One region of the Sporosarcina sp. GTC18466 genome, then DNA from elsewhere that is predicted to be linked to it. Evidence: predicted binding sites of a transcription regulator. Region 1 holds the regulator's gene; the other holds the start of a gene.
What was found. The regulator LexA, encoded in region 1, represses DNA repair genes until DNA is damaged. The targets are predictions, from matches to a motif close to CGAACATATGTTCG.
Positions count from the first base shown of each region.

Region 2: the regulator LexA is predicted to act here: its motif matches at 4,307-4,320, upstream of uvrB (excinuclease ABC subunit UvrB).

Region 1 covers NZ_AP044037.1:271,963-282,634, forward strand. Annotated here, with positions in the region: gene mutL (DNA mismatch repair endonuclease MutL) at 1-443, shown strand, start outside; gene glpK (glycerol kinase GlpK) at 461-1,954, shown strand; gene ACZ5FK_RS01325 (glycerol-3-phosphate dehydrogenase/oxidase) at 1,966-3,612, shown strand; gene ACZ5FK_RS01330 (alpha/beta fold hydrolase) at 3,612-4,526, shown strand; gene miaA (tRNA (adenosine(37)-N6)-dimethylallyltransferase MiaA) at 4,523-5,494, shown strand; gene hfq (RNA chaperone Hfq) at 5,512-5,736, shown strand; gene ACZ5FK_RS01345 (methionine gamma-lyase family protein) at 5,862-7,121, shown strand; gene lexA (transcriptional repressor LexA) at 7,176-7,796, opposite strand; gene yneA (cell division suppressor protein YneA) at 7,978-8,292, shown strand; gene ACZ5FK_RS01360 (YneB family resolvase-like protein) at 8,289-8,945, shown strand; gene ACZ5FK_RS01365 (DUF896 domain-containing protein) at 9,049-9,282, shown strand; gene tkt (transketolase) at 9,382-10,672, shown strand, end outside.
Region 2 covers NZ_AP044037.1:2,986,304-2,996,975, forward strand. Annotated here, with positions in the region: gene ACZ5FK_RS14965 (YtxH domain-containing protein) at 121-483, opposite strand; gene ACZ5FK_RS14970 (tryptophan transporter) at 619-1,143, opposite strand; gene ACZ5FK_RS14975 (HIT family protein) at 1,249-1,674, opposite strand; gene ACZ5FK_RS14980 (ABC transporter ATP-binding protein) at 1,828-2,577, shown strand; gene ACZ5FK_RS14985 (ABC transporter permease) at 2,561-3,769, shown strand; gene ACZ5FK_RS14990 (IDEAL domain-containing protein) at 3,865-4,101, shown strand; gene uvrB (excinuclease ABC subunit UvrB) at 4,387-6,369, shown strand; gene uvrA (excinuclease ABC subunit UvrA) at 6,411-9,284, shown strand; gene ACZ5FK_RS15005 (DUF4097 family beta strand repeat-containing protein) at 9,371-10,528, shown strand.

The sequences.
Region 1 (10,672 bases):
TGGACAGTGAGGAACGACAAATGCTGCTCATGCCGCTCATTTTCCATTATTCAGGGAATGATAAAGTGAAGATCGAGGAACATATAGAGGCACTCCGTTCGGTCGGAGTGTATCTAGAAGAGTTTGGTCCTTCCTCCTATACGGTGAAAGAGCACCCTTCCTGGTTTCCGAAAGGCGAGGAATCTATGATTATCGAGCAGATCATAGAACAAGTGCTCACTGACAGGAAAGTCGATATCGCGAAATTGCGGGAAGAGGCGGCGATCATGATGAGCTGTAAGAAATCGATCAAAGCCAACCATTATTTGACGATAGCGGATATGGAGAGGCTGCTTGAGGACCTGTCATGCGCTGAAAATCCTTACACTTGTCCTCACGGCAGGCCGGTGCTCATCCATTTTTCTTCTTATGAAATTGAAAAAATGTTCAAGCGGGTCATGTGAAAAAGGGAGTGATTGAAGTGGGGAAGTTCATATTGGCAATCGATCAGGGGACAACCAGTACACGGGCGATCCTATTTGATCGGCAGGGAGAGATTGTGCATACGGCGCAGCGGGAGTTCAAGCAATATTACCCGAAGCCGGGCTGGGTTGAACATAATGCGAATGAAATATGGGGAACCGTCCTTTCCGTCATCGCATCGGTGCTGACGGAAAGCGGCCATCAGCCTGAGGATATCGCAGGGATCGGCATAACGAACCAGCGGGAGACCGCTGTTGTCTGGGATGCGAAAACCGGACAGCCGGCTTATCATGCAATCGTATGGCAATCCAGGCAGAGCCAGGATGTGATTGAAGCTGTCAAAAAAGCGGGCCATTCGAAGATGATCAAAGATAAGACAGGTCTTGAGCTCGATCCGTATTTTTCGGCTTCCAAAGTGAAATGGATGCTGGATAACGTGGAGGGGCTAAGGGAGCGTGCAGAAGCCGGCGGACTGTTATTCGGGACGATTGAAACATTCCTCATCTGGAAACTTTCCGGGGGGGCAGTTCATGTCACCGATTACTCCAACGCATCACGGACAATGCTGCTGAATATCGAAAATCTCAAGTGGGATGACGAACTTTGCGCTTTGTTTGATATTCCGAAAGACATGCTGCCTGAAGTCAGATCATCTTCTGAAGTGTATGGCAAGACAGATCCCGCTGTCTTTTTCGGCGCGGCCGTTCCGATTGCTGGCGCAGCCGGGGATCAGCAGTGCGCCCTCTTCGGCCAGACATGCTTCAAAGAAGGCATGGCAAAGAACACTTACGGCACCGGCTGTTTCATGCTCATGAACACAGGGAGTGAAATGGTGCGCTCTGACAATGGCCTGTTGACAACGATTGCATGGGGAATCGATGGCAAAGTGACATATGCACTTGAAGGCAGCGTCTTCGTTGCGGGCTCTGCGATCCAGTGGCTCAGGGACGGGCTCCGGATGATCAAGCATGCAGCAGATACGGAAGGGTATGCTTCGCGTGTGCAGTCGAGCGACGGCGTCTATGTTGTCCCTGCTTTCGTTGGCCTTGGGACACCATATTGGGATTCCGATGCCCGCGGTGCCATTTTTGGACTGACGCGCGGCACGGATAAGGAACATTTCATCCGGGCGACAGTCGAATCGCTTGCTTATCAGTCGAATGATGTTCTTTTGACGATGGAGAAAGATGCAGGCATGAAGATGGACATCCTCCGCGTCGACGGCGGAGCTGTATCAAACGAGTTCCTTATGCAGTTCCAGAGCGATCTGCTGCAGATCCAGGTGGAGCGTCCGAAGTATTTGGAGACAACCGCGGTTGGCGCTGCCTATTTGGCGGGACTGGCGACCGGATTCTATGATTCCATGGCGGCTCTTGAGAAATTGCGGTCCATTGAAAAAAGCTATTCTCCGAAAATGGAAGTATCAGAGCGGGACCGGTTGTATGAAGGGTGGAAGAAAGCGGTAGCAGCGACACGTGTCTTTACAAACTAAGGAGTGATTTGATGTTATCAGCGCTGGAACGGCCCAAATGGAAGCAATACTTATCGGAATACGAATTTGATCTGTTAATCATCGGAGGTGGCATTACAGGAGCAGGAATTGCTCTCGATGCAGTGACGCGAGGATTATCGGTTGCCCTTATTGAGATGCAAGATTTTGCTCAGGGAACATCCAGCCGGTCAACAAAACTTGTCCATGGCGGATTGCGTTATTTGAAACAGCTGGAAGTGAAGATTGTTGCTGAAACCGGCCGTGAAAGGGAAATCGTCTATACGAACGCCCTTCACGTCACGACGCCAGAACGCATGCTGCTGCCCTTCCATAAAGGGGGCACATTCGGCAAGTTCACAACGTCAGCGGGCTTACTCGTCTATGACAAGCTTGCAGGAGTCCGGAAAGAGGAACGCCGTGAAATGCTGACTGCAGATGAGGTGCTCGATATGGAGCCGCTCGTCAAAGAGGATGGCCTGCTGGGCGGAGGTCATTACGTGGAATACCGTACTGATGACGCACGGCTGACGATAGAAACGATGAAAAAGGCGGCTGAAGAGGGCGCTGTTTGCCTGAATTACATGAAAATGGAGCAGTTCACATACGGTGAAGACGGCAAAGTGAATGGGGCGCTTGCGAAGGATATGCTGACCGGGGAGACGATCTCCATCTCTGCTTCGGCTATTGTGAACGCAACAGGTCCTTGGGTTGACGATATTAGGAAAAAGGACGGAATCTCTGGGAACAAACGTCTTCGACTGACAAAAGGGGTCCACATTGTCCTCGATAAATCGGTTTTTCCACTTCGGCAGGCAATCTACTTTGACGCACCTGACGGAAGGATGATTTTTGCCATTCCTCGCGGGGAGAAGGCGTATATCGGAACAACGGACACTTTCTATGAAGGAGACCCGAGCAATCCGCTTGCGACAGAAGAGGACGTCGACTACTTGCTGAAGGCTCTTCATTATATATTTCCGGCTGTAAAAGCGGGTCCTGAACATGTGGAGTCGACTTGGGCGGGTGTACGTCCGCTGATTTATGAGGAAGGCAAGGATGCTTCCGAGATTTCAAGGAGAGACGAGATCTGGGAATCTGACAGCGGCTTGCTTACCATCGCAGGCGGCAAACTGACAGGGTACCGGAAAATGGCAGAGACGGTAGTTGACCGTGTCGTCAAAAAACTTCACGGGAAAACAATCGGCCCGTGTGTCACGGAACATCTTCGGCTGTCTGGCGGGGATTTCAAAGACGAGGACCATTATGCCGCTTTTCTTGCCAGCCAATCTAAAGAGGCACCTCTTTTCGGTCTTTCTGAAGAAGAAGGATTGCGGCTCGCGTCCCATTATGGATCGAACGTTCCCCTGCTTTTCAATTATGCTCATGCGCTTGGAGCGGAAGAAAGCGGCATGCCGGTATCCCTTAAAGCTGAAGTGCTATATTCCATACATTATGAGATGGCGATGACGCCGTCAGACTTTTTGATACGCCGTACAGGTGCTCTCTATTTCAATATTGATTCCGTGAAACGGTATAAGCAGGAAGTGGCAGACTATATGGCGAAACTGCTGTCTTACAGTGATGAAGATAAGGCCCGTCTGCTTAATGAGATTGAGGAGCATATCGAAGAAGCAGAACTTCTGAAAGGTGAAATGTAATGGACTCACAAGTATTGCGCATGAAAGACGGCGCAGATATTTTTACAGTCATGGAGCGGCCGAAGGGACAACTCAAGGGGCACGTTCACATACTTCACGGCATGTCGGAACATATCGGGCGCTATGAAGATTTCATGGGGTTCATGTCAGATAATGGATATGCAGTATCCGGTCATGATCACCGAGGTCACGGAAAGACATCCGAGCTTAGCGGAAAGCTCGGTCATTTTGGAAATGAAGCGGACTTTGAAACAATTGTTGAAGATGCGCATCAGGTCATTGAATATTACCAATGCACTTTGAAAAACGCGCCCCTATTCCTGCTTGGCCACAGCATGGGATCCTTTGCTGCCCGCAGGTACGTTCAGCTGTATCCGGGCGATACTAGCCGTCTCCTTCTTCTAGGCACGGGCGGAGACCCTGGGCTCAGCCGGTCGGTTGGAACTATAATCGCCAAGGCGCGAGCCAAAACATCTGGCCTTGACGAGCCGGATCCGCTGCTGAATGCACTCATCTTCGGATCTTACGCCAAATCGGTGGAACATCCACAAACGCCTTTCGATTGGCTTTCAAGGGACAAGAAAGCTGTAAGTCATTATATGGAGGATCCGCTTTGCGGCGCGGTGCCAACAACAAAGTTCTTTCTTGATCTGTTTGAAGGATTGAAGCGGATTAATGAACAGGACGAGATCGAGAATGTGAGGAAGGACTTGCCGATTCTTTTTATGTCAGGAAGCGAAGATCCTGTCGGCGGCAAAGGAAAAGGAGTCTTCCAAGCGGCTGGACAATATGAGAAGGCGGGAGTCAACAACGTGACTGTCATGCTCTATGAAGGCGGCCGGCATGAGATCCTTCACGAGATTAATCAAAAAGAAGTGTATGAGGACATATTGAAATGGATGGGACAAATATGAAGGACCAATACCCGGTCATAGCGATTGTCGGGCCGACCGCATCAGGAAAAACAGCGTTAAGCGTAAGCCTGGCCAAAAGGCTTGATGGAGAAGTGATTAATGGCGACTCCATGCAAGTATATAGAGGGCTGGACATCGGGACGGCTAAAATCACGGCCGACGAAATGGATGGAGTCCCTCACCATCTGTTTGACTGCAAAGACCCGGGAGACGCCTACTCAGTCGCTGCATACCAGCAAGACGTCAGATGGTGGATCGAGGATATCCGCTCCCGAGGAAAGACGCCGATCATAGCGGGAGGGACAGGGATGTATATCCAGTCTGTGCTGTTCGATTACCGGTTCACAGATGAAGCCGCGGATGAAACGGTCCGTAAGTTCCTGGAGAAAGAGGCTGAACGGGTGGGGGCGGATGTTCTATATGAGAGACTCAGAACAGCAGATCCGGATAGTGCCAGCAAGATCCACCCGAATAATGTGCGCAGGGTTATCCGGGCCCTCGAGATCATCGAAGTGACCGGTAAGACAAAGGTGGAACATGAGCAGGGAAAAGGCAGATCCGTCCTTTATCCACATCTTTTAATTGGCTTGACGATGCCGCGGGATGTCCTCTATGGAAGGATTGACAGCCGTGTCGATTCAATGATCGAAAATGGACTGATCGAGGAGGCGAAGGGCCTTTGGCTGAAAAAACTGCCCCCTGGTTCACAAGCTGTACAGGCAATCGGCTACAAAGAACTGTTTTCATATTTTGAAGGCGAGTTGGATCTTTCCGAGGCAATCAATCAAATTAAAAAGAACACTCGCCATTACGCAAAGCGGCAGCTGACCTATTTACGGAATAAGATGGATGTCCGATGGTTCGACGCACTTAGCAGCAAGGAAGAAATGATTAGCGGAATTTTGCCGTTATTGAAGGATTTCACCCAGCCCGCATCGAATAATGTAAGCGAGGCAAAAGAAAAATAGAAGCGGAGGATGGGAGAATGGCACAAGGGAACATGCAAGATGTTTTTTTGAACTCATTGCGAAAGAACAATACGTTTGTGACAGTATTTTTGACGAACGGATTTCAGCTGAAAGGGCTGATCAAATCGTACGACAATTATACGGTATTGCTTGAATCGGACACCAAGCAACAGTTGATTTACAAACACGCCATTTCAACATATGTACCGAATAAGCCGGTTATTTTAAAAGACGAGGAATAATTGTAAGAGAGCAGGCAAATGCGCCTGCTTTTTTCTTTTTCCGATCAGAAATGACTGGTACTATAGAAGATGGACGGTTAGAAATACTCGATCATCCGAAGAATTAAGGAATGAGGCAAACGATTATGATTGAACCGATCAACGAAACAGAATGGGCACGAGCGGCTGCAGCAGAAGAGCAAATTGCCGGGCATATAAAAGAAGTGGAGCGGATCGCTTTCGAAAACCAGCGGAAAGTGCTGGCTGCATTCAGAAACAATATGGTAAGCGATTTTCATTTGACTGGAACGACAGGATACGGTTACGACGATAGCGGACGTGATGTGCTGGAGAAGGTGTATGCCGACGTATTCGGTACGGAAGCGTGTTTAGTGAGGAACCAGATCATTTCGGGAACGCACGCCATCTCCATCAGTCTTTTCGGCGTTTTGCGGCCAGGCGATGAGCTGCTTTATATAACAGGAAAACCTTATGATACACTTGAGTCGATTGTTTCAGGAAAAGGGAAGGATACAGGATCCCTGGAGGACTTCGGCATTGGGTATGAACATGTAGAACTGAAAGAAGACGGAACCGTCGATTTCGATGAAGTGGAGAAAAAAATAGGTCCGCGGACAAAGATGATCGCAATCCAACGATCGAAAGGCTATTCGGACAGGCCATCCTTCCGAATCAGCGAAATCGAGGAAATGGTGAATTTCGTCAAGAAGATCAATCCCGGCTTGATTGTATTTGTCGATAATTGTTATGGCGAATTCGTTGAATTGCAAGAACCAACTGAAATAGGAGCGGATTTGATGGCAGGATCTCTCATCAAAAATCCCGGGGGCGGACTTGCAAAAACCGGCGGCTATATAGCGGGAAGAGAAGATTTGATTGAAAAATGTGCTTATCGCATGACCTCCCCGGGTATTGGAGCGGAAGCCGGAGCGTCGCTGGATACGCTGCTGGACATGTATCAAGGATTCTTCCTTGCTCCTCACGTCGTTAGCCAAGCTGTAAAAGGTGCACTTTTCACCTCTGCATTCCTAGAAAGCTATGGATTTGATACAGCTCCGCATTACAGCGTGAAACGGACAGATCTTATTCAGTCCGTCAGTTTCAAAACAGCTGATCAAATGATCGCTTTTTGCAGAACAATCCAGGAAAATTCACCGATCAATGCCCACTACGCTCCAGAGCCATCTTATATGCCGGGTTATACAGATGATGTGATCATGGCAGCTGGTACATTCATACAAGGTTCCAGCATTGAACTGACCGCAGACGGGCCGATCAGGCCGCCATATCGTGCTTATATACAGGGCGGTTTGACATATGAGCATGTGAAAGCTGCGATTATCGCCTCCGTCAGCAAGTTGACTTCGGAACGACTGATTGATTGATTGATGAAAAAAGACTGTCTATGGCAATTTGGCCAAGACAGTCTTTTTTCTGGTTTAATGGATATGTCTATAGACGCCGATCACTTTTCCAAGTATGGAAACATTGTTGACGATGATCGGTTCCATGGAAGAGTTTTCTGGCTGCAGGCGGAAATAGTCTTTTTCTTTAAAGAAGCGTTTGACAGTCGCCTCATCCTCTTCTGTCATAGCGACGACGATCTCCCCGTTGCTCGCAGTCTGTGTCTGCTTGACGACTACATAATCACCGTTTAAAATGCCAGCCTCGATCATACTGTTGCCTACAATTTCAAGCATGAACAGTTGTTCATCAGAAGTGCCGTAGGACTCTGGCAGCGGGAAATATTCCTCTATATTTTCAATGGCGGTGATCGGCAGGCCGGCAGTTACCTTACCGACGAGCGGCACATGCAGGACACCCGGCTTAAGTGCATCCAGGCCCTCCGGATCCAGAATCTCAATTGCTCTCGGCTTCGTCGGGTCCCTGCGGATGAACCCTTTGCTTTCAAGTCTGGCCAGATGGCCGTGGACAGTGGAACTCGAAGCGAGTCCTACAGCCTCCCCGATTTCCCGGACGGATGGCGGATACCCTTTCATCCGCACCTCATCTTTGATGAATGTCAATATGTCCTGCTGCCTTTTTGATATCTTCTTCACTCGTCCCACCCCTTCAAAAATAGTATCGGTACATGCCCCGAATGGATTTAATTACAATAAGTATAACAGGTGTTCGGCTATAAAGCAAACAAAGGTTCGAAAAATCCGTTGACATGTGTAATATGGTGTCCTATAATGGGAACAAGTATTCCGAACAAACATTCTTACGGAGGGGATTCGAATGACTTTCTTGAAAAAATACATATATGTGCTCATCCTCGTGGTGTCCAGCACTTGTTTCACGCTAATCGGTATAAGCAAACATACAGAAAGCGATACATATGAAGAAATAACTGTGACGGAAGGAGATTCGCTATGGCAGCTGGCAATCGACCTTTATGGCAATGAGAGGCCGGGAAGATGGGTACAGGAAATGATGGTGATGAACAGCCTGGATTCCTCGGTCATCAAACCTGGAGACCGTCTGAAAGTGCCTGCTTCCACATCTTCGTTTAACAATATGGGTAATATGGAACTGGCGGGTGAAGGAAAATGAGCGCTGGCAGCTGCGTTCTGTACTGCCGGGTCAGTACGGAAAAAAACGAACAGGAACTTTCTCTTGTGAGGCAGGAGGAGGAATTGCGGCACCTTGCCGCGTCACTCGGTTACGAAGTGGCGGAGCATTTCAGTGACAGGCACAGTGGATACGATATCGAGAGAGAAGGGCTTCTTGGCCTGCTCGACTTCATTCGTGATGAGGAAATCGATGCCGTCCTGATCCAGGATGAAACTAGGCTTGGCCGGGGGAATGCGAGGGTCGCGATCCTCCATTTGCTTGCGAAGAGCGGAACTGCGGTCATATCAAACCATGACAATGGTCCGCTCGCCCTCAATGAGATGGATACTATGCTCCTGGAAATCCTGGCGATTGTGGAAGAGTACCAGCGGAAAATACATAACGCCAAGATAAGGCGCGGCATGAAACGGGCGATCCGGGAAGGGTACAGGCCGGAAGAGAACTTGCGCAATAAGGGGAATGCAGAGGGCCGGGAAAGGCTGGATGTCCCGATTGATGAAATTGTTGCGCTCAGAAGCAAGGGGCTGACTTTCGAGGAAATTGCGAGCGTGCTCAAAGGGCTCGGACATTCGATCAGCAAAGCGACGGTCCACCGCCGTTATAAAGAGTTTGAGATGGAGCAGGAAGGCTGAATGGTTGCCCTTCCTGCCCTTTTTGTATACATTTTATTGTAACGGAACCCTTATGGAATAGGAGCCGGGACAAGCAACAAGCAGATCAGGAGGAATACTGTCCATGTTATCAGCGGATAAAATCAAACGAATCAATGAACTATCCAAAAAGTCGAAAACGGTCGGATTGACAACGGAAGAGGCGAAGGAACAAACAGCGCTGCGAAAGGAATATCTTGAAACGTTCCGGACGTCGATGCGCGATACGATTGAAAATGTAAAAGTGATCGATCCTGAAGGTAATGACGTCACACCTGAGAAAGTGAAGAACGCACGCAACCGGAAATTCTTAAGCTGAACCGGGGACAATTTGTAATTCCGCCCCGGATTGTCTACACTATAGTAGAATGGAGCTTTTTCAGCAAGTACATGTTTGATTCGGGAAAGGATGTAGACAATGACTGAACAGATCGATCAATTAGCCATTAATACGATTAGGACGCTTTCAATCGATGCGATTGAAAAAGCGAACTCCGGGCATCCAGGTTTGCCGATGGGCGCTGCCCCTATGGCTTATACACTTTGGACAAAACATATGAGACATAATCCGTCGAACCCGAAATGGTTCAACCGTGACAGGTTTGTGTTATCTGCCGGGCATGGTTCCATGCTTCTATATAGCCTGTTGCACCTAAGCGGCTATGGTTTGACGATGGATGATATCAAGAACTTCCGCCAATGGGGCTCAAAAACCCCGGGTCATCCTGAATACGGCCATACGGCAGGCGTGGAAGCGACAACAGGACCACTTGGCCAAGGAATCGGCATGGCGGTGGGTATGGCGATGGCGGAAAAGCATCTCTCCGCTACTTACAATAAACCTGGCTTCGATGTGGTCGACCATTATACGTACGCTGTGTGCGGCGATGGCGATTTGATGGAAGGCGTAGCTGCCGAAGCGATCTCCCTTGCTGGCCATCTCCAGTTGAATAAATTGATTGTCCTTTATGACAGCAATGATATTTCTCTTGATGGCGATCTGGATATGTCGTTCACTGAAAACGTGAAAAAACGTTTTGAATCATACGGCTGGAATTATATCCGCGTAGAGGACGGAAATAATGTCGGCCTGATCTCCGAAGCGATCGAGCAGGCAAAAGGGAATACCGGTGGTCCGACAATGATAGAAGTGAAAACGGTCATCGGGTATGGTTCGCCGAATAAGTCTGGTAAATCGGACGTCCATGGAGCGCCGCTCGGCGAAGATGAAATGAAACTTACGAAAGAATATTACAAGTGGACATACGAGGAAGATTTCCATGTTCCAGATGGTGTCTATGAAACTTTCAAGGAAGCGACAGATGAGCTTGGCGTGAAAAACGAGCAGAAGTGGAACGATCTCTTCGAAAGATACTCTGCTGAGCATGCTGATCTTGCCAGCCAGCTGAAAGCTGCCATCATTCAGGAAGTCCCTCAAGACGTGAAAGACGGATTGCCGGTTTATGAAGCGGGTAAATCAGTCGCAACACGTTCCGCTTCTGGTGATGCAATCAATGCGATTGCGAAAGCCCTTCCGTCCTTCTTCGGGGGAAGCGCTGACCTTGCCGGTTCCAATAAGACGATGATCAAAGAAGCAGGTGATTTTCTGCCGGGCGACTTTACCGGTCGTAATATCTGGTTCGGAGTACGTGAATTCGCAATGGGAGCTGCGCTGAACGGCATGGCGCTGCATGGCGGTCTTCATGTGT
Region 2 (10,672 bases), 510 kb from region 1:
CTCGGACTCGTGCTGTTCCCGCAGGAGTCGGCCGTTTCTGGCGATTTTCTACGTCCTCATAAGAAATTTTTAAAAGGTCCTTGTAATGAATTTTATACTTTCTGGACAGCCCTGATACTATTATTTCATCTGCGCTGCAATCGTCTTTTCAAGTTCCTCCAAGGATGCTTGGATGTCCATGATTTCCTTCTGCAGTTTGGTCTGGTTGGAGGCGGTGGATTCCTGCCACTTCATGATGGAGCCTTTCATGCCTTCGACGGTGTCGGGGATGACTTCTTTTGCTTCTTTTGTCATGTGGGTGATGGACTCCTTAAGGTCGGCGAGTTTCCCTTTGACGTCGCGCATTTTGTATTTCAAGTCCGCAGAAGCATGTTTGACGGATGTTCTGATCTCCTGGCCTGATTTAGGTGTGGAATAGAGAACGGTGATGGCAGCTGTCACTGATCCGGCAGCGAGCCCTAAGAAAAATGTCGATGCTTTCATTGCGAAACACTCCTTTCCATATGAATAGTATTCCTCTCATAGCTTCATTAAAACATGGAGGGGTTTCTTTCGGCAATACAGAAGCGGGAGGACAAAAGAAAAAGCCTTCCGCAAGGGCGGAAGGCTTGTGATCATTCAACTGGAAAGTGCGGTTCTGAACGTCGTGCGTTTCAGCAGATTGGTCATGATCGGGTACATGATGAAGAATACGATCCCGTTCATGGCGACTGCCGGCAGGACGACTGTTGCGAACAACAGGCCGAATGGCACGTTCGCGCCGAAAATGTAGATGGCAGCTGTCAAGAAGACGGCGCCTGAGATGATCGTGCCGATGCAGACAATCACCGTGCTGACCGCCAGTTTTTTTGCAGCTTTTCCAAGGATCAGAATTACGCCATACACGACAAACGCCGTGATGAACTTATCAATGATGTTCGGCACAAGCCCGCCTGGGAAACTCGTAAAGATTCCGGACAGGACACCTGTCGATGCGCCGAGCAAAAATACGCTGCGTACATCGGGGAACAGCAAAATGCCGATGATCATCATTGTCAGCATGAAATCGGGTTTCATGCCCTCACCGTAACCTGGAATCACCAAATACAAAGCGGCACCGACAGCGACTAACAATGCCATCAGCATCAGATTCTTCGTGCTCATAACTCATCTCTCCTCAGCTATTCTTATTTTGGTTCTCCTGCCGTATCCTCGTGATCGGCAGCGAAAACGTATTAACAGTCTATCACTTATCAGAAAAATCCACAATCACTTTTGCAGTTTTTCTCGGATGCCGACCGCGATTTCAGCAATGCGCTCCTGCGGGAAGTCATCCACTTTCGGATCCCAATGCGAATTGTAGCCATCCGTCTGATCGTAGCGGGGGATGAAGTGCATATGGAAGTGGAAGACGGCCTGGCCTGCAGCTGCCCCGTTGTTCTGGAGCAGGTTCAAGCCCGCCGGTTCGAATTCGTCTTTGAGCGCCTGCGCAATCCGGGGAGCGGCGGCGAACAGATGCGATGCCTCTTCCTCCGTCATGTCATAGATATTCTCCCGGTGGTTCTTCGGCACAAGCAGGACATGTCCTTTCGTCACGGGCATGATATCCATGAAGGCGACGACATGCTCGTCCTCATAGACGATTTCTCCTGGAATGGAGCCGTTTGCGATGTTGCAGAATATGCAAGAAGTCAATGCGATCTACATCCTTTCGTCTGGAATCCGCGAGTTTGCAAGGGGCGGACTCATCATTTTCAATAGTGTAGCATATTTTGTCCAAAGTGACGTCTGGCGGAGAAGCATTTCGGCGGTTTATTTGCTAAAATGGAATGAGAATGGAGGGGGAACATGTCAATCTTGAAAGTCGATCATGTGACGGGCGGCTACACGCGGAAACCGGTCCTGCATGATTTATCATTTGAAATAAAAAGCGGCGAACTCGTCGGCCTCATCGGGCTGAACGGGGCCGGCAAAAGTACGACGATCAAACATATCATCGGACTGATGAATCCCCATGCGGGCGAGGTTTTGATCAACGGCATGACGTTCAAAGAAAACAGCGAGCAATATCGGAAAGCGTTCACATACATACCGGAGACGCCGATTTTGTATGAGGAGCTTACGCTGCAGGAGCATCTGGAGCTGACCGCGATGGCGTACGGCATCGAACGTGAGGTCTTTGAAGCCCGGTCGGAGCGGCTCCTCAAGGAATTCCGGATGGAAAAGCGGCTGAAGTGGTTTCCGGCACATTTCTCAAAAGGGATGCGGCAGAAAGTGATGATCATGTGCGCGTTCCTCGTTGAACCGTCTTTGTACATCATCGATGAACCGTTTGTCGGGCTTGACCCGCTCGGCATCCAGTCCCTTCTTGACCAGATGTCGGAAAGGAAGCAGGGCGGCGCTTCGGTGCTCATGTCGACGCACGTCCTGTCGACGGCTGAGAAATATTGCGACCGGATCATACTGCTCCACGAAGGGAAAGTGCGCGCGCAAGGGAATATGGACGATCTGCGGCGCGCATTCGGCAAGCCGGGCGCCACTCTCGACGAGCTGTATATTGCGATGACAAAGGAACAAGACGATGAAAAGTTTGCGTGATATTTGGAGCGTCCGGTTCGTCAATTATGTGAATGAAGTGCAGCGCTATATGCGGTTCGTGTTCACCGGCCATCTGGCGATTGTGCTCGTCTTCACGATTGGCGCCGGCGGATATGCATACAGCAATTGGCTGAAAGAAGTGCCGGATACGTTCCCGGCGGCCCTTCTGACAGCTTTGATCCTCAGTGTGCCGCTCGCGTTTTCCGCGCCGGCCACGTTGCTGAAGCCCGCGGATGCCGTGTTTTTATTGCCGCTGGAAAATCAGCTCGGCACGTATATGGGACGGGCGCTGCGGTATTCATTCGTCGCGCAGCTTCCTGTGCCGCTCCTGCTGTTCATCGTAGCGGTTCCATTGCTGTCCGCGACCGGAACCGGCTCAGGCATCATGTTTCTTTTCGCGGCTGTGGTGATCGTCCTGTTGAAATGGATCTACGTGGAAACCGAATATTCCTTCCACCGCGCGAAAGACGGCGAGGACGTCTGGATGGACCGGCTGGCGCGATATACAATCGCTTTTGCGGCGCTCTACGGGGTGCTGGCTGAAATCCCTCTCCTGCTGATCGCGGCGGGAGTCGTCGGCGCGTTTTACAATTTGTATTGGAAGAAGCAGAGCAGGAGGAAGCCGTTCCCGTATGAGCACTTCATCGGCATGGAGCAGAACCGGATGATGCGGTTTTACCGGTTCGCCAATTACTTCACGGATGTGCCCCATCTGAAGGGTTCTGTGAGCAGAAGAAGCTGGGCGGGCGCGTTTATGAAATCCGCTGTGCTAGGCAAGACGGATCCGCAAAGGTTCCTCGTGAGCCGCACGCTGATCCGGACGGATGACATGTTTTGGCTATGGGTCCGGCTGACGGCACTCGCGGTGCTCGGCGTCGTCTTCATCCCGTTCCCGGCCGTCTCGGCGATCTTCACGGCAGCCCTCGCGTTTGCGACAGCGGTGCAGCTCGTCAACGCGCTGAAGATGGGAGACGACTTCCGCATGGATATGCTGTTCCCAGTGCCCGAGCGCGCCCGGACAAATGCAATCGTGAAAACGGTCCGCTCCGCGCAATGGCTGCAGGCGGCATTGGTGCTGATCGCGGGGCTTGCGGCAGGCGGGATTTCCCTCTTGCCAGCGGGACTCGGACTGCTGGTGATTGCCGTTTCGGAAGTCACCATCCGTTCTTCCTCCAAGGAGAACAACGCATAGTCAAAACGGCTCAAAAAATAGAATATTCCCAAAAACATTGAAACTTCATTGCCTGATTATGTATAATAGGAAAAAGGGCAATAGGGGTGAGGGAATTGGAAAATCACTATTCATATGCCGAGTTTTTAAAAGCCGTGGGAAAGAACAGTTCTTCACTGCAAGCGGAGAAGCTGCTGAATGAAATTTACATGGACCTGTTCCTCAACCATCTTCACCGGGAGCAGACAAAGCGGCGGCTCCTCGAATCGATCGACCGGGCTCTCGATGAGCGGGACGAACAGGCATTCACGCTATATGCGAAGGAATTGCTGAAGCTGGATGAAACGAATTGAAATGAATGGAAACGCCGTGCCGGCTCAAACTGGCGCGGCGTTTTGTTTTTGCGGGGACGTGAGAGGGAAATTGATAGTGAGAGGCCGCTTGCGAGGTGTTTGGGAGCTTCCGTTCATAGTGTGGAGCTTATGAAGGGGAATGCGGTGATTCCATCTGCACCATCATCTGCATAGCCCGTATCAATATGCCTTTCATTCCAACTGAAAAACGTACGTTCGCTTATTTCTTTTGGTTTGCGGCTGTCTATGATAAAATGGTAATAATTCAATCAGGGAGGGACTCGAATGGTCCAAACGTTCAATTTGCAGGCCCCTTACACACCGCAAGGCGACCAGCCGGCTGCGATTGAGAAGCTGGTCGCGGGTGTCAAAGAGGGCAAACGGCATCAGACCTTGCTGGGGGCGACCGGGACAGGGAAGACATTCACCGTCTCCAATGTCGTCACAGAGATTAATAAACCGACCCTCGTCATCGCGCACAATAAGACGCTGGCAGGGCAATTATATAGTGAATTCAAAGAGTTTTTTCCAAATAATGCTGTTGAGTATTTTGTCAGTTTCTATGATTACTATCAGCCGGAGGCCTATGTGCCGCACACGGATACGTATATCGAGAAGGACGCGACGATCAACGACGAGATCGATAAGCTCCGGCACTCGGCGACGTCCGCTTTATTCGAACGCAACGATGTGCTGATCGTCGCTTCGGTGTCATGTATCTACGGCCTCGGTTCGCCGGAAGAATACGGGAAGCACGTCGTCTCGCTCCGCAAAGGGATGGAGATCGGCCGCAATGAGCTGCTGAGACGGTTCGTCGATATCCAATATTCCCGGAACGATATCAATTTCACGCGCGGGACATTCCGCGTCCGGGGCGATGTCGTCGAGATTTTCCCGGCATCCCAGGATGAGCAATGCATCCGCATCGAGTTTTTCGGCGACGAGATCGACAGGATGCGGGAAGTCGATTCGCTGACGGGCGAGATCCTCGGCGAACGCGACCATGTCGCCATTTTCCCGGCATCCCACTTTGTCACCGGCGAAGATAAGATGGTGAAGGCGATCGCCAATATTGAGACGGAGCTTGAGGAGCGGCTGAAAGTGCTGCGCAGCGAGGATAAGCTGCTTGAGGCACAGCGGCTTGAACAGCGGACACGCTATGATCTTGAAATGATGAGGGAAATGGGCTTCTGTTCGGGCATCGAGAACTATTCCCGGCATTTGACGCTGCGTCCCGCGGGTGCAACGCCGTATACGCTGCTCGACTACTTCCCGGATGATTTTCTTCTTGTCATCGACGAGAGCCACGTCACCTTGCCGCAAGTGCGCGCAATGTACAACGGCGACCAGGCGCGCAAGCAAGTGCTTGTCGACCACGGGTTCCGGCTGCCGTCGGCTCTTGACAACCGCCCGCTTACGTTCGATGAATTCGAGGGCTACAGCAAGAATGCGATCTATGTATCGGCAACGCCCGGTCCGTATGAAATCGAGCATTCCCCGGAAATGGTGGAGCAGATCATCCGTCCGACCGGCCTGCTGGATCCGATCATAGAAGTGCGCCCGATCGAAGGGCAGATCGATGATTTGATCGATGAGATTAATGAGCGTACAAAGCGCAACGAACGGGTATTGGTCACTACATTGACGAAGAAGATGTCGGAGGATTTGACTGATTACCTGAAGGAAATCGGCATCAAGGTGCAATATCTGCACTCGGAAGTGAAGACGCTTGAACGGATCGAGATCATCCGGGAACTGCGCCTCGGCACGTACGATGTCCTGATCGGCATCAACTTGCTCAGGGAAGGCCTGGATATCCCGGAAGTCTCCCTTGTCACCATCCTTGACGCCGATAAGGAAGGATTCCTGCGTTCAGAGCGCTCGCTGATCCAGACGATCGGCCGGGCTGCGCGGAACTCGGAAGGAAAGGTCATCATGTATGCGGACCGTTATACCGATTCGATGAAGAAAGCGATCGAGGAGACGAAGCGCCGGCGCGAAATCCAGATGGAATATAACGAAAAACACGGTATCACGCCGACGACCATACAGAAGAAAGTGCGTGAAGTCATCCGCGCGACCCATGCCGCCGAAGAGACGGAAACATACGCTGAAAAGGCGACACAGGGCAAGAAACTGACGAAAGCCGAGAAGGAAGGTCTTCTTGTCACGCTCGAGAAAGAGATGAAGGACGCTGCAAAAGCGCTTGATTTCGAACGGGCTGCCCAGCTGCGCGATACGATATTGGAATTGAAAGCTGAAGCATGAGTACGAGCTTCAAGAATTGAAGTCTGAAGGGTGAAATGCACATGAAAAAAGACGAAATTGTCATCCAAGGCGCCAGGGCGCATAACTTGAAGAACATCGACGTCACGATTCCCCGGGACAAGCTCGTCGTCATGACGGGGCTCTCGGGGTCGGGGAAGTCGTCTCTTGCCTTTGATACGATTTATGCGGAAGGCCAGCGGAGATACGTGGAATCCTTGTCCGCATATGCGCGCCAATTTCTCGGGCAGATGGATAAGCCGGACGTCGATGTGATCGAAGGCCTGTCCCCTGCCATCTCGATCGACCAGAAGACGACGAGCCGGAATCCGCGTTCGACTGTCGGTACGGTGACGGAAGTCTACGATTATCTGCGGCTGCTGTTCGCGCGGGTCGGGAAGCCGATATGCCCGGTGCACGGCATCGAAATCGCCTCGCAGACGGTAGAGCAGATGGTCGACAGGATCGTGGAGCTGCCGGAGCGCACGCGTATCCAGGTACTGGCGCCTGTTGTGTCTGGCAGGAAAGGGACACATGCCAAGCTCATTGAAGATATTAAGAAACAAGGATATGTCCGGATCCGGGTGGACGGCGAAACGATGGATCTCGACGACAATATCGAGCTGAATAAAAACCAGAAGCATACGATCGAAGTCGTCATTGACCGGATTGTCATGAAGGAAGGGATCGAGCCGCGTCTGAGCGACTCTTTGGAATCGGCTCTCCGCTTGGCGGACGGAACAGTTATTGTCGACATCATCGACGGGGAAGAGCTTCTATTCAGCGAACACCATGCGTGTCCGATCTGCGGTTTTTCCATCGGGGAGATCGAACCGCGCATGTTCTCGTTCAACAGCCCGTTCGGCGCTTGTCCGGATTGCGACGGCCTCGGCATGAAGCTGGAAGTCGATCCGGAGCTCGTCATCCCCGATCCTTCGCTTGCCCTAAAAGACAATGCGATAGCGCCGTGGGAGCCGACAAGTTCGCAGTACTATCCGGAACTCCTGAAGACGGTCGCCAAGCACTTCGGCATTTCCATGAAAGATCCGGTGAACGAACTGCCTGAGGAGGATTTGCATAAGATCCTCTACGGCTCACGTGATGATTTGATCAAATTCAAATATACGAATGAATTCGGCACGACCCGTGTCAATAACATTTACTTTGAGGGTGTGCTGGCGAACGTCGAACGGCGGTACCGCGAGACAACATCCGATTACATCCGGGAACAGATGGAGAAGTATATGGCGGAGCGGCCTTGCCCGACGTGCCATGGCTACCGCCTGAAGCCCGAGACGCTTGCGGTGAAATTGAACGGCCGGCATATCGGCCAGGTGACCGAGCTGTCGATCACGGAAGCCGAAGCGTTCTTTGCGCATCTTGAACTGTCGGAAAAAGACCGGCAGATCGCCGATATGATCTTGCGCGAGATTGCGGAACGTCTCGGCTTCCTGATCAATGTCGGCCTCGACTATCTGACGCTGTCCCGGGCGGCGGGCACCTTGTCCGGCGGAGAAGCCCAGCGGATCCGCCTCGCAACGCAGATCGGTTCTCGGCTGACTGGCGTCCTGTACATTTTGGATGAACCGTCGATCGGTCTTCATCAACGGGACAACGACCGCCTGATCGATACGCTGAAGAGCATGCGGGATATCGGGAATACGCTCATCGTCGTGGAACATGACGAAGACACGATGATGGCGGCGGATTACTTGATTGACATCGGTCCCGGCGCTGGCGTCGCGGGCGGGGAAATCGTTTCTGCCGGCACTCCGCAGCACATCATGGACGATCCGGCTTCACTGACAGGACAGTATTTGAGCGGAAAGAAATTCATCCCGCTGCCGCTTGAACGGCGGAAATCGGACGGCCGGAAGATTGTGATCAAAGGAGCCTCCGAAAACAACTTGAAAAATGTTACAGCCACATTCCCGCTCGGTGAATTCATCGCAGTGACGGGCGTTTCGGGTTCCGGAAAGAGTACGCTCGTGAATGAAGTGCTGTACAAAGTGCTGGCACAGAAATTGAACCGGTCGAAGCAGAAACCGGGTGCCTACAAGTCGGTCGAGGGTCTGGAGGAACTGGAAAAGGTGATCGACATCGACCAGTCGCCGATCGGCAGGACGCCGCGTTCCAACCCGGCCACCTATACGGGCGTATTCGATGATATCCGGGACGTCTTCGCCATGACGAATGAGGCGAAAGTGCGCGGCTACAAGAAAGGCCGTTTCAGCTTCAACGTCAAAGGCGGCCGGTGCGAAGCGTGCCGCGGCGACGGAATCATCAAGATCGAGATGCATTTCCTTCCGGACGTCTACGTGCCGTGCGAAGTATGCCACGGAAAACGGTACAACCGCGAGACGCTTGAAGTGACTTACAAGGGAAAGAATATCGCTGATGTGCTGTCGATGACGGTCGAGGATGCCCTTGTGTTTTTCGAAAACATTCCAAAAATCACAAGGAAGCTGCAGACGATCGTGGATGTCGGCCTCGGCTACGTGCAGCTTGGCCAGCCGGCAACGACGCTGTCAGGCGGGGAAGCACAGCGCGTGAAGCTGGCGTCCGAGCTGCATCGGCGTTCGAACGGCAAATCCTTCTATATATTGGATGAACCGACGACGGGCCTTCATGTGCATGATATCTCGAAACTGCTCCTTGTCCTTCAGCGTCTAGTCGACTCGGGCAACACCGTCCTTGTCATTGAACACAATCTGGATGTCATCAAAACCGTCGACCATATTATCGATCTCGGACCGGAAGGCGGAGACCGCGGCGGGCAGATCATCGCGACAGGCACGCCTGAGAAAGTGGCGGAGTCGGATGTATCGTATACCGGCCATTATCTGAAGCCGATCCTAGAGCGGGATAAAAAGCGGATGCAGGACTTGATCGAGAAAGCGGGATCTGCTTCCAAATGAAACTTCTGCCCACTCGAAACGTATAGATAAACAGGAAATTGTTTAAGACGGGCGGTCGATCCGCCCAAAATAGGGAGGCGGAAAGAATGGAAAACGAACGTAAACGGGTTTTGACGATGGTGGAAAACGGGACAATCACCGTGGAAGAGGCACTGACGCTTCTGGAAGCGATGGAAAAGGGAACCGCATCAGGCCAAGCTGCTGAACCGTCTGAGGGCTCTTTCACGAATCAGAGCGGAAACGATAACCGCGGCACCTCATTCGGACAGGAACGGAAGAGATCGAAAGAGGAATCGGCGGAAGAGTTCATCGAGAACTTGCGGAACGATATGGGCCATGTCGGGGAGCGCTTCATGCAGTTCATGCAGACAGCTGTCGAGCGTGTGAAGTCCTTCGATTTCGAAACGCCGTTCAGCGGCGGTGTGTCCTTCACGCATTCTTCTACAAAAACGGCAGAAGGCATCGAAGAGATCATCGTCGATATCAGCAACGGCAGCTTCACGATCATTCCGACCGAAGAGCAGGAAGTGAAAGCGGAGTTCGCGGTGAAGTCATTCAACAATAAAACCGAAGACGAAGCGAAGGATGAATTCCTGAAGAAGATGATCTTCGTCAAAGACGACGATAAGCTTCGGTTCGTCAGCGATATGAAGCTCATCCAAGTGAATGTGACAGTTCACGTGCCGGAGAAAGACTATGAAAAACTGTCAGTTCGTCTGCTGAACGGAACGCTCCAGACATCCGGCCTCCATGCGGCAAACCTGTATGCGAAGACAGGGAACGGGAAAATCGATATTTCCGGTTCCAACTTCAAGGAAGCAGAGCTGGAGACAGGAAACGGCGCCATCCAAGCGAAGAATATTACAGGCGAGACACTGTCTGCGGAAGCGATGAACGGTCGTGTGTACATCAGCGGTGATATCAAAAACGCAGAGGGCAAGTCATTGAACGGCCACGTCGTCATCACGACGACCAACCGTAATGCCCGGCTGCTCGATGCGAAAACGGTCAGCGGATCGGTGGAAATCTACGTGCCGTCCGACATTCCGCTCGCTGGTGAAATCACGACGAACATGGGCCGGCTAGACCTGCAGCTGCAGGACGTCCACCGCTCGACGACCAACGAGCAGTTCATGTACCGTTCCATCGGATTCCAGAAAGGGACCGACGAAGAACGCGCGCCTCTTCGCATTGCAGGCGAAACGAAGACGGGTTCGGTCATTGTGTGCTATAACGTTAACTGATAAAAAGACCGGCAAGCCGCCGCGGATCAATCCGCAGGCGGCTTTTTGGTGTGGCGCGGTGGGGGGATTGAGAGGGAGCGGTGGGCGTGATTGCTTCGTTTGGCCGGGGGATTGCTTCTTTTGGCGAGAGTTTGCTTGATAAGC